2 regions of the Lactiplantibacillus sp. B652 genome follow, and region 1 is predicted to be linked to the other one. Evidence: predicted binding sites of a transcription regulator. Region 1 holds the regulator's gene; the other holds the start of a gene.
The links. Region 1 encodes NrdR, which represses ribonucleotide reductase genes. Its sites were predicted from a motif close to ACACNATATATNGTGT; they were not measured.
Positions count from the first base shown of each region.

Region 2: the regulator NrdR is predicted to act here: its motif matches at 1,666-1,681, upstream of MZO40_RS11575 (deoxynucleoside kinase).

Region 1 covers NZ_JAMSKY010000002.1:240,384-247,795, reverse strand. Annotated here, with positions in the region: gene mutM (DNA-formamidopyrimidine glycosylase) at 1-646, shown strand, start outside; gene coaE (dephospho-CoA kinase) at 656-1,249, shown strand; gene nrdR (transcriptional regulator NrdR) at 1,289-1,804, shown strand; gene MZO40_RS03885 (replication initiation and membrane attachment family protein) at 1,826-3,262, shown strand; gene dnaI (primosomal protein DnaI) at 3,266-4,201, shown strand; gene thrS (threonine--tRNA ligase) at 4,534-6,498, shown strand; ribosomal protein L20 leader region at 6,573-6,696, shown strand; gene infC (translation initiation factor IF-3) at 6,720-7,241, shown strand; gene rpmI (50S ribosomal protein L35) at 7,263-7,412, shown strand, end outside.
Region 2 covers NZ_JAMSKY010000009.1:57,248-64,659, reverse strand. Annotated here, with positions in the region: gene MZO40_RS11585 (amino acid permease) at 1-326, shown strand, start outside; gene MZO40_RS11580 (D-alanyl-D-alanine carboxypeptidase family protein) at 540-1,313, shown strand; gene MZO40_RS11575 (deoxynucleoside kinase) at 1,733-2,368, shown strand; gene serS (serine--tRNA ligase) at 2,653-3,930, shown strand; tRNA gene MZO40_RS11565 (tRNA-Leu) at 4,353-4,434, shown strand; tRNA gene MZO40_RS11560 (tRNA-Thr) at 4,438-4,510, shown strand; tRNA gene MZO40_RS11555 (tRNA-Gly) at 4,535-4,606, shown strand; tRNA gene MZO40_RS11550 (tRNA-Leu) at 4,615-4,700, shown strand; tRNA gene MZO40_RS11545 (tRNA-Arg) at 4,711-4,784, shown strand; tRNA gene MZO40_RS11540 (tRNA-Pro) at 4,792-4,865, shown strand; tRNA gene MZO40_RS11535 (tRNA-Pro) at 4,915-4,988, shown strand; gene MZO40_RS11530 (CtsR family transcriptional regulator) at 6,505-6,972, shown strand; gene MZO40_RS11525 (ATP-dependent Clp protease ATP-binding subunit) at 6,991-7,412, shown strand, end outside.

The DNA of each region.
Region 1 (7,412 bases):
ATTGTTCCGATTTAGTAACGGTTTAACGATGGTGTCACACCTACGCATGGAAGGTAAGTACAACGTCGTTCCGCGTGGTGAAGCGCGCGACAAGCATACGCACGTCGTTTTTCATTTAACGGACGACCGGGACTTGCTGTATAACGATACCCGTAAATTTGGGCGGATGACGTTGGTGCCGACTGGTGAGGAGCTGTCGGTGGCTGGGCTACGCACGATTGGGCCGGAGCCGGTCGCTGACCAACTGACCTTGGCTTATCTGACTGCGACGCTTGAACATTCCAAGAAAATGATCAAGCCGCTCTTACTGGACCAGAGTAAGATTGCGGGCATCGGCAATATTTATGCGGATGAAACGTTGTGGATGAGCAAGATTCATCCGATGCGGCCAGCTAATTCGCTGACAGCCGATGAAATTGCAACGTTGCGCGACAATATTATTACCGAAATGGCATTAGCCATCAAAGGACACGGAACGACGGTACACTCGTTCTCAACGGCGTTTGGTGAGGCCGGTCAATTTCAGAATCACCTGCATGTCTATGGTCGTGAAGGCGAACCTTGTGAGCGGTGTGGCACGATGATTGAGAAGATCAAGGTCGCGCAGCGTGGGACACATTTCTGTCCCCTTGAACAACGATTGTAGGTGATCACCGTGACGAAATTAATCGGGTTGACCGGTGGAATTGCGACTGGAAAATCAACCGTTTCTAAGTTATTAGCGCAGTATTTACCTATCGTGGATGCTGACAAAATCGCCTGGGCGGTCGAAGGACCAGGACAACCCACGACGCAGAAAATCGCAGCTAAGTTTGGGCCGGACGCATTATTGGCGGATGGTTCACTCAATCGCCCATGGCTTGGTCAGTTAGTTTTTAATGATTCGGCCGCCTTGCAGGATTTGACGGCCATCACCAGTTTGCCGATTCAATATGCGATGTTTGAAGCCATCGTTGCGGCAGGCCAGTCGAATCCAACGGCGATTATTCTAGACGTGCCGTTACTCTATGAGAGTGGCTGGCAGAATATCTGTGACCAGGTTGTCGTCGTGACTGCACCACCGGCCATCGTACTAAAACGCTTGATGGCGCGCAACCAGCTGTCAAAGCAAGCGGCCCAGGCACGAATTGCGAGTCAGCTGCCATTGGCGCAAAAGGCCGCGTGGGCGGACGTGGTGATTGATAACGGTTCAACCGTTGATAAAACTGAAGCCGCCGTGTTAAAATGGCTAGAAACTATGACTGTTTAATAAAAATAATTGTGACTTGTTACAAGGGGTGTGAAAGCTATGCAATGTCCACATTGTCATCATAATGGCTCCCGTGTGGTTGACAGTCGACCGACTGATGACGGTCGCGTCATCCGGCGTCGGCGGGAATGCGAAAACTGTGGTTTCCGATTTACGACGTTTGAACGGGTCGAAGCGACCCCGTTATTAGTGATCAAGAAAAATGGTGCCCGTGAAGAATTCAATCGTGAGAAGGTCTTACGAGGGATTATTCGCTCCGCCGAAAAACGCCCAGTCAGCATGGAAACCATGACTGGGGTCGTTGATGATGTTGAAAATAAAGTCCGGTCGCTGGGTGAAAATGAAATTTCTAGCCAAGTGATCGGTGAGTACGTGATGGAACAACTCGCGGATATTGATGAAATTTCTTATATTCGCTTCGCTAGTGTTTATCGCCAATTCAAGGATATGCACGTCTTCTTGAACGAACTCCAAGATATGATGGAACGTGACAAGGTCAAGTTGGCGAAACCGTCAGCGAAGACCGAGCACGCGCCAAAACGTAAAAAAGATTAGGTCAAAAGAATGGTGAACAAGATGCCAAATGAAGAACCATTGACGCCCAAATCAGGACTGGTGGTCCCACAAGCCCCAGCGTTGAGCGCCGCCCAGCAAGCGGTTTTAGCGGAGCTGTATTTACCGTTGATCGGGCCACTGGCATATAGTTTGTATGCCGCGCTGCGAAGCTTACAAAGCAGTGAAAACGAACTGAGTAATCGTCGTAGTCATGCGGAATTGCTAGGAATTTTGAACGCCGATTTACCGACCGTATTGGCAGCACGTCGTAAACTAGAGGCGACGGGGCTGTTACGGAGTTATTACCAACAAGATGAGCTCGGCACTTTGTATATTTATCGCTTGCAGGCACCGCAACTAGCCTTACAATTCTTTGCGGATGACCTGTTGAGCGTTTTATTACTCGATACCGTGGGTGAATTACGCTACCAACAGTTGGCTAGTGATTTTGCCACGCAACCGGTGGATCTGACGGCGGCAAAGGACGTGACGGCTAATATCCTCGAGGTATTTCATATTGATGGTCATAAAGTCACGACCACGCCACGCCCTGTCCAGCAGGTGCGGGCACAGCTGGCTGCCAATGAGCCAGCTGAAGATCAATCACCAGTACTCAGTGATGATGACTTCGATTGGCAATTATTAGGTCAAATCTTGAAGCAAAATTACGTTGACTTGAAACAAGTGGCTAGTTCGCGCCAACTTATCGTTACGGAAAGTCGGGTTTATGGCATCAGTGAGATCGAGATGGCCAAGCTGATCAGTGAAGTTGCCAGTTTGACGACTGGACAATTTGACGAGAACCAGTTGAAACTGTTGATCGCACGCCGGTATGAGCGGCCAACCACGCCAACTCGGACGACGACAAATGAAGCAACGACCGATCAGTCGACTAAACCAACCACTACGGCGGCCAATTCTAGTAAGGCAACCCGGCAGCCAGCTTCAACGGCACAACTTTCTAAGGCGGAACAGCAACTGGTCGATGTTGCGAAGCAGGCCGCGCCGTACGATTTTTTGGCGGCGGTGAAGGCAGAAAAGCACGGCTTTGTGACAAGTGGTGAAAATCGGCTGGTCCATGACTTGATCAGTAGGGGCGTGTTACCGAATTCGGTCATCAACATCGTCATTTATTACTTGCTCCAAAACCGGGAGTTGGCTGCGCTCAATCGAAGTTTGATAGAAACGGTCGCCAATGACTGGCAACAACATGGCGTCAACACGCCAGAAGCGGCGTTGGCCTACTTGAAGCAACGTCAGCGGCCGAAGACCTCGACACCGCGGCGTAAGTCGAATGCCCGGCCAACCCGCAAAGAAGTGATGCCGAAGTGGGCCCAGAAACAACAGGCCGGCGAAGCTCAGCCGGACAAGCCCAACAAGCAACTGTCGGAAGAACAACGCCAGCAATTAGCGGCACGACTCGCCAAGCTCGAGACAAATTCAGAAAAGGAGGACTAAAGCATGGAGAATATCTCAGAAACACTCCGGACGTTAATGAATCGCAAAAATTTGAATCATCGCTATGAGGCGTTAATGACGACCGTGTATCATGATCCAGATGTTCGTCAGTTTTTAGCCGCTCACCAGGATGAATTATCTGCGGATGCTTTGGAACGCTCTGGTGCCAAATTATATGAATTTTGCGAAGAAAAACGCAAGCTCGCCCGGCATGAACCGACGCAGGCACCGGGCTATCAGCCGACATTGGTGATGAGTAATCATCTGATCGACATTGCTTATCAACCAACGCCGCAATTACAAGAACAACAGGCAGCCCGAGCGCTACAACAACGAGTCCGGTCGATCAGCATGCCCAAAAGCATTCAAACGGCCGATTTAAAGTCGTATGATCAAGACGGCGACCGCGCGACGGCACTGGTGGCAGCGCTGGACTTTATTGATGCTTACACGCAAGCCCCGAAACGGTTTCATCGCGGTCTTTACCTGTATGGGTCGTTTGGCGTCGGCAAGACCTATCTGCTCGGTGGGATGGCGAATGAACTGGCCGCCCGCGGCTTCAATACGACATTGATTCATTTTCCAAGCTTTGCGGTCGAAATGAAGCGGTCCATCAGCAACAATACGTCTGCTGATAAGGTCGATGCGATTAAACGGGCGCCAATTTTGATGATCGATGATATTGGCGCCGACGCGTCGTCCACTTGGATTCGCGATGACGTGCTTGGGGTGATTTTAGAGTACCGGATGCAAGAAGAGTTACCAACCTGTTTTTCATCGAACTTTTCAATGCAAGAATTACAGGACGGTTACTTAACGATTTCGCAAAAGGGTGATGAGGAACCAGTCAAAGCCCAGCGAATCATGCAACGGGTGCGCTACCTCTCCAGTGAGATCGAAATGGTCGGTCGCAATCGGCGCTTGAATCCAGATGGTTAAAATCAAGAGTTGACTTTTAAGTTAAAAGTGGTTTAATGAAAACAGATGCAAAAGACACGCTTCGTTTATCATGGCTCACAGAGACCAAGACCTTGTTCTGGAAGTCTTGGACCGGATTTATGAAGATACCACTTTTGTGAACATGCTCAATTGAGCCGGAACGCTTCCGTTATTAGCGCTAATGAGTCAGTGTCTTTTGTGATACTGAAAAATCGGGTGGAACCACGTCAATGACGTCCCTAATGTTAGTTCAGTCTGGCATTAGGGACTTTTTTGTCGTCCCGGCGCGGTGTTTTGGTGAGTGGGTAAATTTTAAGGAGAGTGTCAAGTATATGGCAAGTATTAATGTTAAGTTCCCAGATGGTGCTGTAAAGCAATTTGATGCCGGCGTAACGACGGAAGCAATTGCTAAGTCAATTAGTCCTTCATTGGCTAAACGGTCGGTTGCTGGTAAGTTCAACGATCAGATCGTGGACTACCGCCAACCACTGACAACCGATGGTAGTATCGAAATTATCGCTGCTGATAGCGAAGACGGCCTGAATGTCTTACGGCAAACGGCTGCCCAAGTATTGGCTAATGCGGTCAAGCAACTCTTCCCAAGTATTCATTTTGGGAGTGGTGAAGGGAATGCCAACGGTTTCTTCTTTGATACCGACAACCCAGACGAAGATGGTAAGCAAGTAAGCGAAGATGATTTGGAAGCAATCAGTGATAAGATGGCTGCAATCATCAAGCAAGACTTACCAATCGAACGCGAAGTTTTGTCGAAGGCGGATGCGCTTGCATTAGTTGGCGACAATCCTTACCAACAAGACTTAGTTAACGAACGGGCTGCTGAAAACGATGGTCAAGTCGTGGTTTACAAGCAGGGCGATTTCGTTGATTTATCAGATGGTGCCCAATTAGCCTCAACTGGTAAAGTCAAAGTCTTCAAGTTATTGTCCGTTGCCGGTGCATACTGGCAAGGCAAGTCCAGCAATCCAATGTTACAACGGATCTACGGGACGGCTTTCTTGAAGCAAAAAGACTTGGATGCTGACTTAAAGCGGCGTCAAGAAGCACGTGAACGCGATCACCGGGTCATTGGTAACGAATTAGACTTATTCTTCGTTGATCCTAAGGTCGGCAACGGGCTACCTTACTGGATGCCAAATGGTGCCACGATTCGTCGTCAAATCGAACGTTACATCATCGACAAGGAAGTTGCTAACGGTTACCAACACGTTTACACACCAGTGCTTGCTAACTTAGACGTTTACAAGCAATCTGGTCACTGGGACCACTACCGTGAAGACATGTTCCCACCAATGGACATGGGTGACGGCGAACAATTGGAATTACGGCCAATGAACTGCCCATCACATATTCAGATTTACAACCATCACATTCGCTCATACCGTGAATTACCATTGCGGATCGCCGAACTTGGGATGATGCACCGTTACGAAAAATCCGGGGCCTTGACTGGGTTATCACGGGTTCGTGAAATGACCTTGAACGATGGTCATACATTCGTTGCGTTGGATCAAATCGAGGAAGAATTCAAGAAGATCTTGAGTTTGATGGTTGAAGTATACGAAGACTTCGATATTTCTGACTACCGCTTCCGTTTGAGCTATCGTGACCCTGAAAATACTGAAAAGTACTTCGATGACGATGCAATGTGGGAACGGAGCCAAAAGATGTTGAAATCTGCCATGGATGACATGGGCTTGGATTACTTCGAAGCTGAAGGGGAAGCCGCATTCTACGGTCCTAAGTTAGACGTTCAAACGAAGACGGCCCTTGGTGGTGAAGAAACCTTATCCACGATTCAATTGGACTTCTTGTTACCAGAACGCTTCGATTTGAAGTATGTCGGTGCTGATGGTGAAGAACACCGTCCAGTGATGATTCACCGTGGCTTAGTTTCAACGATGGAACGCTTCGTGGCTTACTTGACTGAAATGTACAAGGGTGCTTTCCCAACTTGGTTGGCTCCTAAGCAAGTTACCATCATTCCAGTTAACAACGGTGCACATGGCGCCTATGCTGAAACGGTTCGTCGTCGCTTAGCCGCTGAAGGCGTTCGGGTAAGTATTGATGACCGGAACGAAAAGATGGGTTACAAGATTCGTGAATCACAAACGAAGAAGGTCCCATACTTGTTAGTTGTCGGTGACCAAGAAGTTGCTAACGGTAGCGTTTCAGTTCGGAAGTACGGTGAAGAACGGACGGAATCAGAAGCTGTCGACATGTTCATCGGGGCAATCACGCAGGAAATCAAGCGTTACAGTCGTGGTGCCAGCAAATAATTAAGGACTAATGACATCAATGTAGATTGATGGGTTGACAAGGGCGGTCGTTCTTGTTAATATATTGGAGTTGAGAAAAAAAGCAGAAGCACCCGCTTCTCGCCTTGGTAACCAGAGTTATCGGGCAGATGAACGATGAATTGATTCCCATTAACGGGGTTGAGCGGGCGTATTATGCGCCCGCTCTTTTTGTGAATTTCTCTAAAATTTTTCGGAGGTGAATTACCATAGCTAAGGATTCAATGGTTAATGACGGCATCCGTGCTCGCGAAGTACGTTTGATCGCCAGTGATGGTGAACAATTAGGTGTCAAGTCACGACAAGAAGCAATGCAGATTGCTGAAGACGCTAGTTTAGACCTAGTATTGGTTGCGCCGAAAGCGAAGCCACCCGTTGCCAGAATTATGGATTATGGGAAGTACCGTTTCGAGCAACAAAAGAAGGAACGGGAAGCCCGTAAGAAGCAAAAAGTGGTCAGCATCAAGGAAGTCCGCTTGAGCCCAGCTATCGACACCAATGACTTTAACACGAAGCTGAAACATGCTGAAAAGTTCTTGTCAAAAGGTGACAAGGTTCGCGTCTCCATCCGGTTTAAGGGCCGTGCCATTACCCACAAGGATATTGGTCGCCAGGTCTTGAATCGAATGATCGAAGCCACTAAGGAATTTTCGACGGTTGAAGCCTATCCTAAGATGGACGGCCGGAGCATGTTCTTAGTGCTAGCACCAAAAACAGATAAGTAATTTCTAGGAGGATTATTGATTATGCCAAAACAAAAGACAAACCGCGCTGCTGCAAAGCGTTTCAAGGTAACTGCTAAGGGTAAGATTAAGAGCGCCAACGCTTTTACTAGTCATCGTTTCCATGGTAAGACTAAGAAACAACGTCGCCAATTACGTGGTACGGCTATTATC
Region 2 (7,412 bases), on a different contig from region 1:
GCTTCATCGCCTGGTTAGGAATTGCCATCTCACATTTGCGGTTCCGGCGGGCGTTTGTCAAGCAGGGCCATCAGCTCAGTGAGTTGCGTTACCATGCCAAGTGGTTCCCATTTGGGCCATGGTTCGCCTTTATCCTCTGCTTGGTCGTCATTATTGGACAAGACTTGCATTCCTTTGCGACACTGGACTGGCAAGCCATCGGGGTCACTTACATGAGTATCCCATTATTTATTGTGTTATACGTCTATTACAAGATTCGTTATCATACCAAAATGATTCCGCTGGATAAGGTTGACTTAACCCGCCATCATCATGGTAAAGATTAACTCGTGTTTAGAATGTGCTTAACTCGCAGTTGGAGTTAGGTGCATTTTTTGTCAAACGGGGAGTCGGCTGGCAATCAAATTAGATATGATTATGCGAGGATTGATGAACGATCTAAATGAAAAAATCATTAAAAATTATCAAATATCGACTGGAAAACAAGTTTTAAATCCGTCCTCTATGCTAAGCTAGGACAGAGAAAGGCAGCGAGAGAAATGTGGAAGCGTAATTTAGTAAGAGGTTTAGCATTAGTAACGTTAGTCGGCGTCCTGAGTGGTTGTGGCGCTAACAGCCAGTCGAGTGCGTCAAAATCATCAAGCAGTTCGGCGAAAACGACCAAGACGCAGACCAAACGACAACGATTGATCAGTGAATTGCCGAAGGGCGTCAAGTCGACGGATGCTGATTTGGTTGTCGTCAACAAGTGGAACAAGCGCTCAGAAATGAGTTTCAGTAAGTCGAGTGTCAACGGGATCGATGTCCGGACATCCATCGTCAAGCCGCTGGAAGCTTTCATGGCTGGCGCTAAGAAGGCCGGGTACCCGGCAACCATCGTTTCTGGTTACCGGTCCGTTGCCTATCAAAAAGAGGTTTGGAGTCAATCGATTCAAACCTATGAGAACGAGGGCAAGTCGGCCAAAGAAGCCTTGAAGCTGACGAAAGAATACGTGGCGGTACCACGTGGTAGTGAGCATGAGACCGGCTTAGCCGCTGATATCATGAACACGCATTGGTATAACACGCATGGCAATCAGTTGCTCTCTTCATCAGACAAGAACAAAGGGCAACAATGGTTAATCAAGCACGCCCCAGACTACGGTTTCGTACTACGCTTTACGAAGAGCGGGACCAAGTCAACGGGGATTGATTATGAATCATGGCATTTCCGCTACGTCGGCAAAAAGAGTGCCCAATTCATGACCAAGCACAACCTGACCTTGGAACAATACGTGAGCCTGTTAAAGGCACGTGAAAAGGCGGCTAAGTAATACTTAGCTTAGGAACATGACTGACGCGATATAAACGGGGTTACGCCCCTAAGTCGCGGATGTTCTTGATCAGCAAATTGAGTAGGTATCTCCAATCTGGGGGATGCCTTTTTTAGTGGGCATGAAGTTACGAATTACGCTAGTCATCATCTAGCATGAAATTAAAACGTGATAGCTGTTTGGCTTGTGCTTGTCGGTCGCTACAGCCAGGAAGCCAATCGCATGGTGGCGGAACGGCCGCTTTTGACCTTGAAAACCAGCACGCTTTAATCATGCACTCAAGACAAATTAAGCCAAACTAAGTTTTTTATGGAATTGACTCACCAGATATTGCATTTTAGGACTTGGGTGCGTACAATATGTAGTGTTGCTTTTAAAGATAATCAAAATTTTGACGTGACTAAAAGGAGAGACGCCCCATGCTTGTAATGTCAGGAACAATCGGTGCCGGCAAGACGAGTTTAACGCAATTAGTAGCCCAACATTTCGGCTCCAAAGCGTTTTACGAATCAGTTGATGATAATCCCATTTTGCCGTTATTTTATAAGGACCCTAAGAAGTATGCGTTCTTATTACAAATCTACTTTTTAAATAAACGGTTGGATAGTATCAAATCAGCGTTTGCCAACGACTTGGACGTCTTGGACCGCTCAATCTTCGAAGATTCATTATTGTTCCATTTAAACGGGGATTTGGGACGGGCGACCAACACCGAAGTTGACATTTACGACTCGCTATTGAATAACATGATGCAAGAATTGCCTGAAGCTGAGCATCAGAAGAGCCCAGACTTGTTGATTCACATCAATATTTCGTTCGATACGATGCTCAAGCGAATTCAAAAGCGGGGCCGCTCATATGAACAAATCGACCAAGATCCAGACCTATACCAATACTATCAAACGTTGAACGAACGGTATACGGACTGGTACGCTAACTATGACCACAGCCCTAAGATGCAAATAGATGGCGACCAATTAGATTTCGTTGCGGACCCGAGTGCTCGTCAGGAAGTCATTCGCTTGATTGATGAAAAGGTTAAGAGTCTCGGCTAGTTGCCTTTTGGACATCAATGATTTATAGTAGACAGTGAATAGTAAACACGGCGCGTTTTAAGTAGACGTTCAGAGAACCGGTGGGTGGTGTGAACCGGCAGTCGAAACTCCGGCGCGACAATGTGGGCAGGTAATACTGCACGGCACGGCCGTTATCCGTTTAAGGGTGGGATTAACAAATAATCCTGAACTTGGGTGGTACCGCGAATCGCAGTCTCTTCGTCCCAATATGGGAGGAGAGACTGTTTTTATTTACAACTAATTTCTACAAAGGAGACGTCGTTATGTTAGATGTTAAAATGATTCGGCAAAATGCCGATTTTGTCAAAGAACAACTTGGTCATCGGGGCGTTGCTGCTAGTGATATCGATGACTTGTTAGCTGCGGACGAACAACGCCGTGAATTGATTGCGAAGAGTGAACAACTCAAGTCTACTCGGAACAAGGTCTCAGGTGAGATTTCAGAAAAGAAGCGCAATAAAGAAGATGCCAGTGCTGAAATTGCTGAAATGCAAAAGGTTAGTGCGGATGTTAAAGACTTGGATGAACAACGCCGGACGATCGACGCGCAAGTCCAAGACATGGCAGCTCATTTACCAAACATGCCTCATCCAGACGTGCCGGTCAGCTTGAAGGAAGAAGACGCGGTTGAAATACGTCGGATCGGGACGCCACGGAAGTTCGACTTCACACCAAAAGCCCACTGGGACATCGGTGAAGATTTAGGTATCTTGGACTTCGAACGGGGCGCCAAAGTCTCAGGAAGTCGGTTCTTATACTACATTGGTGATGGGGCCAAACTTGAACGGGCCGTCTACAACTTCTTCTTGGACCAACATGAAGCAGAAGGCTATACCGAAGTCTTACCACCATACATGGTGACGGATGAATCAATGTACGGGACTGGTCAATTCCCTAAGTTTAAGGAAGACGCCTTCCGGATCACAACGCAAGATTTAACGTTGATCCCAACTGCTGAAGTCCCATTGGTAAACTACTACCGCGATGAAGTTATTCCGGCAGAAAAATTACCCGTTTATTTCACAGCGCTATCGCCAGCATTCCGGGAAGAAGCCGGTAGTGCCGGTCGCGATACCAAGGGCTTGATTCGTTTACACCAATTCAATAAGGTTGAAATGGTCAAGTTTACGAAGCCTGAAGATTCATGGGATGAACTTGAAAAGCTGACCAATAATGCTGAATCATTATTGAAGAAGCTTGGCTTACCATACCACGTGATTACGTTAACGACTGGTGATATGAGTTTCACCGCGGCCATGACGCATGATCTAGAAGTATGGTTCCCAGAACAAGACAAGTACCGTGAAATTTCAAGTTGTTCAAACTGTACTGATTTCCAAGCACGGCGCGCACACATCCAGTATCGCGACGATGATGGTAAACTCCAATTCGTCCACACGTTGAATGGGAGTGGCTTAGCAGTCGGTCGGACCGTCGCAGCTATTTTGGAAAACTACCAAAATGAAGACGGAACGGTTACGATTCCAGATGTCTTAGTTCCTTACATGCACGGTAAGACTAAAATCGAAAAGCAAGGTTAAATCGAATTGATGATTTAGTCAAACGCGGATTCGCAGTGATGCGGGTCCGCGTTTTTGCATAATTTATGAGTATAAAATTAACGCGTATCGGCAGTAAAATTGGTGGAAAGCAGGCTTTATGGAAGATAAAGGTTAGTTTTTAATGGAGATTTACAGCCGTATTTCAGCCGTCAAAAGGCGGTTTCAGTGGCTTTTTTGAAATTAAATAGAATTTTTTTGAAAATAGGGTTTGCTATTTTAGGCTACCGTGCTATAATATTTCTTGTCGGAAAAATAGAACTTGTTTATCCATTAAAAAAGTATATTTATCCAATTAATTGAAAAAGTTGTTGACAACTATTCAACAAGATGATAAAGTTAAATAGTTGTCAAGGCATACCAGTAAGAACTGTTAGACCGGCAACGGGCATGGTTAATATCATGCGGGTGTGGCGGAACTGGCAGACGCGCTAGATTTAGGTTCTAGTGTCTTACGACGTGGGGGTTCAAATCCCTTCACCCGCACATGCCGACTTAGCTCAGTTGGCAGAGCATCTCACTAGTAATGAGGAGGTCGGAGGTTCGAATCCTCTAGTCGGCATTTACAATTGAATAGCTTTATTATGCGGAAGTAGTTCAGTGGTAGAACATCACCTTGCCATGGTGGGGGTCGCGGGTTCGAATCCCGTCTTCCGCTTTTAATTTGCCGGGGTGGCGGAATTGGCAGACGCACAGGACTTAAAATCCTGCGGTTAGTGATAACCGTACCGGTTCGATCCCGGTCCTCGGCATTTTAAATAAGCACCCATAGCGCAATTGGATAGAGTGTCTGACTACGAATCAGAAGGTTGTAGGTTCGACTCCTACTGGGTGCATTAGTATCGGGAAATAGCTCAGCTTGGTAGAGCACCTGGTTTGGGACCAGGGGGTCGCAGGTTCGAATCCTGTTTTCCCGATCGTTTAACACAGTCTTAGTGATTACTAAGGCTTTTTATTTAATTTTCTCGGGAAGTAGCTCAGCTTGGTAGAGCACTACGTTCGGGACGTAGGGGTCGCAGGTTCAAATCCTGTTTTCCCGATTACGGTTAAACCAACTAATCCAGTCATTTGACTGGATTTTTTTATGGCCACTTTTGACGTGTGGTGTACTGCTGTGTTGTGACTGGTGCTGAGGTGTGATCGCCCCATCATTTTGAAATGCCTTTTTCGAGTTGGCTCCGCCCAATGAATTGATGAGATTCACCAGTAGTGCGCCTTGCGTTAATTATTTGGCATTAAAGATGATTTAAACGTGCCTGTTGGTCGGTTTACTGTTCGTCTGCCGAGACGCGTTCTATTCCGACCTCCGGGGCCGGCTGACAACGCTGGAACAGGGCGGACATCGATTTGAACTCACGCAGAAACCCACTGCGCAATTTCAAATACGAGTCTTCTTCTAGCCCGGGAAATTCACCCGGACAAGAAGAATTTCGCCCTTGAGCATTGTCAGCCAGCCCCTACAGTCGGGAACCCGCTCGAATGGCAGATGAACGGCCACCTATCTAGGTACAATTGACCACTGAATATTAGGTTTCTGGTCCTTCAGGCAAGCTCTCAAACGGGATCAATGCTGAATTATGGCATCTAGTTACTGAAAAGATTACCTGAATGCGATTCACGAATCTCAATGTCAGCTAGTCTTGCGTTTAGTCGAATAAATTGTCTTCACTTATAATTCAAGACTTTGCTATCCCGGGTGATTAGAGGAAGTTTTGACAATCTCAGTGAAACCGCGTGTTCGAAGTCTTAAATCATGGGTCAGGATGCTTGGTTATTGTTAGAACCAGTCTGACAGTTTATTTCAACATTCCCGTATACTAAGGAACCAACAACTAATCTAACAAAAAAGTTGGGCCCGCCCACGTCCGCCTTTCGAATCATATCCAGGCTGGAAGGTGTTTCTGACAATGCTCAGTGGTGAAATTCCACTTAGCAAGCGTTCTTGGCTTGGTTAGTGGAAGACCAGTATTTAAGACGTGGTTTTTCGGCTTAAATCTGTGTCCACCACGTTCCAGCATTGTCAGAAATGCCTGTAAGCCGGTGTAGGACGCACACGATTCTGCAAATTTACGCCAACTCGTACTTGTTCCCAGCGGGTCTCAGCTGGCAGCTCCTGAATTTAGAGAATAGCATGATTTAATCATGATTCATGACGAACAATCTATATATGAAGTATCTGTTCAAAATGACGTTAAGCGTGGCCGGTCGTAAATAAACAAGTGGCGTATTAGTCGAAATTCAGGCGGACAACCTGTAGTATAGAAACTCAAGCTGTTGGATAAACGACGAGTCCCAGACAAAGTTGACCAAATTCAGACGCCAACACTTGACATATTTTAAATAGGTAGTTGAATGAATATGAAGGCCTAACAAAGTTAACGAATCAGGGTCGAAAATCCGGTCCAATCAATTGAAAGCAAGTGCTTGGCGTGCTATGCTGTAACAACCGTTAAGCACATACTGGGTCGCCAGTTGGGTGAAATTCTTTGCTTTTTTCCATTATCCTCGTATAATAAAAGTCAATATTAGTCAAAGATAATGAAAAGGGTGAAGCACATGCAAAGTCAAAATATCTCGGATATTATTGAAAAGTATTTAAAAAGTATTTTGGCGGACTCGGAGCATGTTGAAATTCGGCGTTCAGAAATTGCCGACCTTTTCAACGTGGTACCCTCACAGATTAATTATGTGATTAAAACGCGGTTTACGATCCAAAATGGTTACTTAGTTGAAAGTAAGCGTGGCGGTGGCGGTTATATTCGCATTGAAAAGGTTAATTTGGTCGATGATGCTGATGTGTTGGACGCCCTCATTCAAGTGATCGGCGATTCCATCACACAACGGGATGCCTACGCAGTTGTTCAGAGTCTGTATGAGGACGACGTTTTAAATCGTAGGGAAGCGCAGTTGATATTAGTGGCAATCGATCACGACACGTTAGGACTGACGGACCGAGACCTTGAAAATAGTCTCCGGGCTCGAATAATTATCGGGATTTTGAACCACTTGCGTTACGAAAGCTAAAGAAAGCGAGGAATCGCAATGGATAACTTATTTACACCTAGTGCCAAAAGTGTGCTAGTACTAGCACAGGAACAGGCCAAATATTTTAAGCATCAGGCAGTCGGTACGGAACATTTGTTATTAGCACTAGCCATCGAAAAGAACGGTATTGCTAATAAAGTCTTGCAACAGTACGCTGTGAGCGAAGATGACATCCGTGAAGAAATTGAACGGTTCACTGGCTACGGGACGTTGAGCAATATTGGCAAAGATACGTATTTGCCATATTCACCAAAGGCTAAGGAGATTTTATCCGTTGCTGGTGATGAGGCCAAACGGCTTGGCGCCAACAAGATTGGGACTGAACACCTCTTGTTAGCGATGCTCTCTGATGAAAGTATCCTCTCCTCGCGTATTTTGATGAATTTGAACTTAGATTTGAGTCAAACACGCAAAGTTGT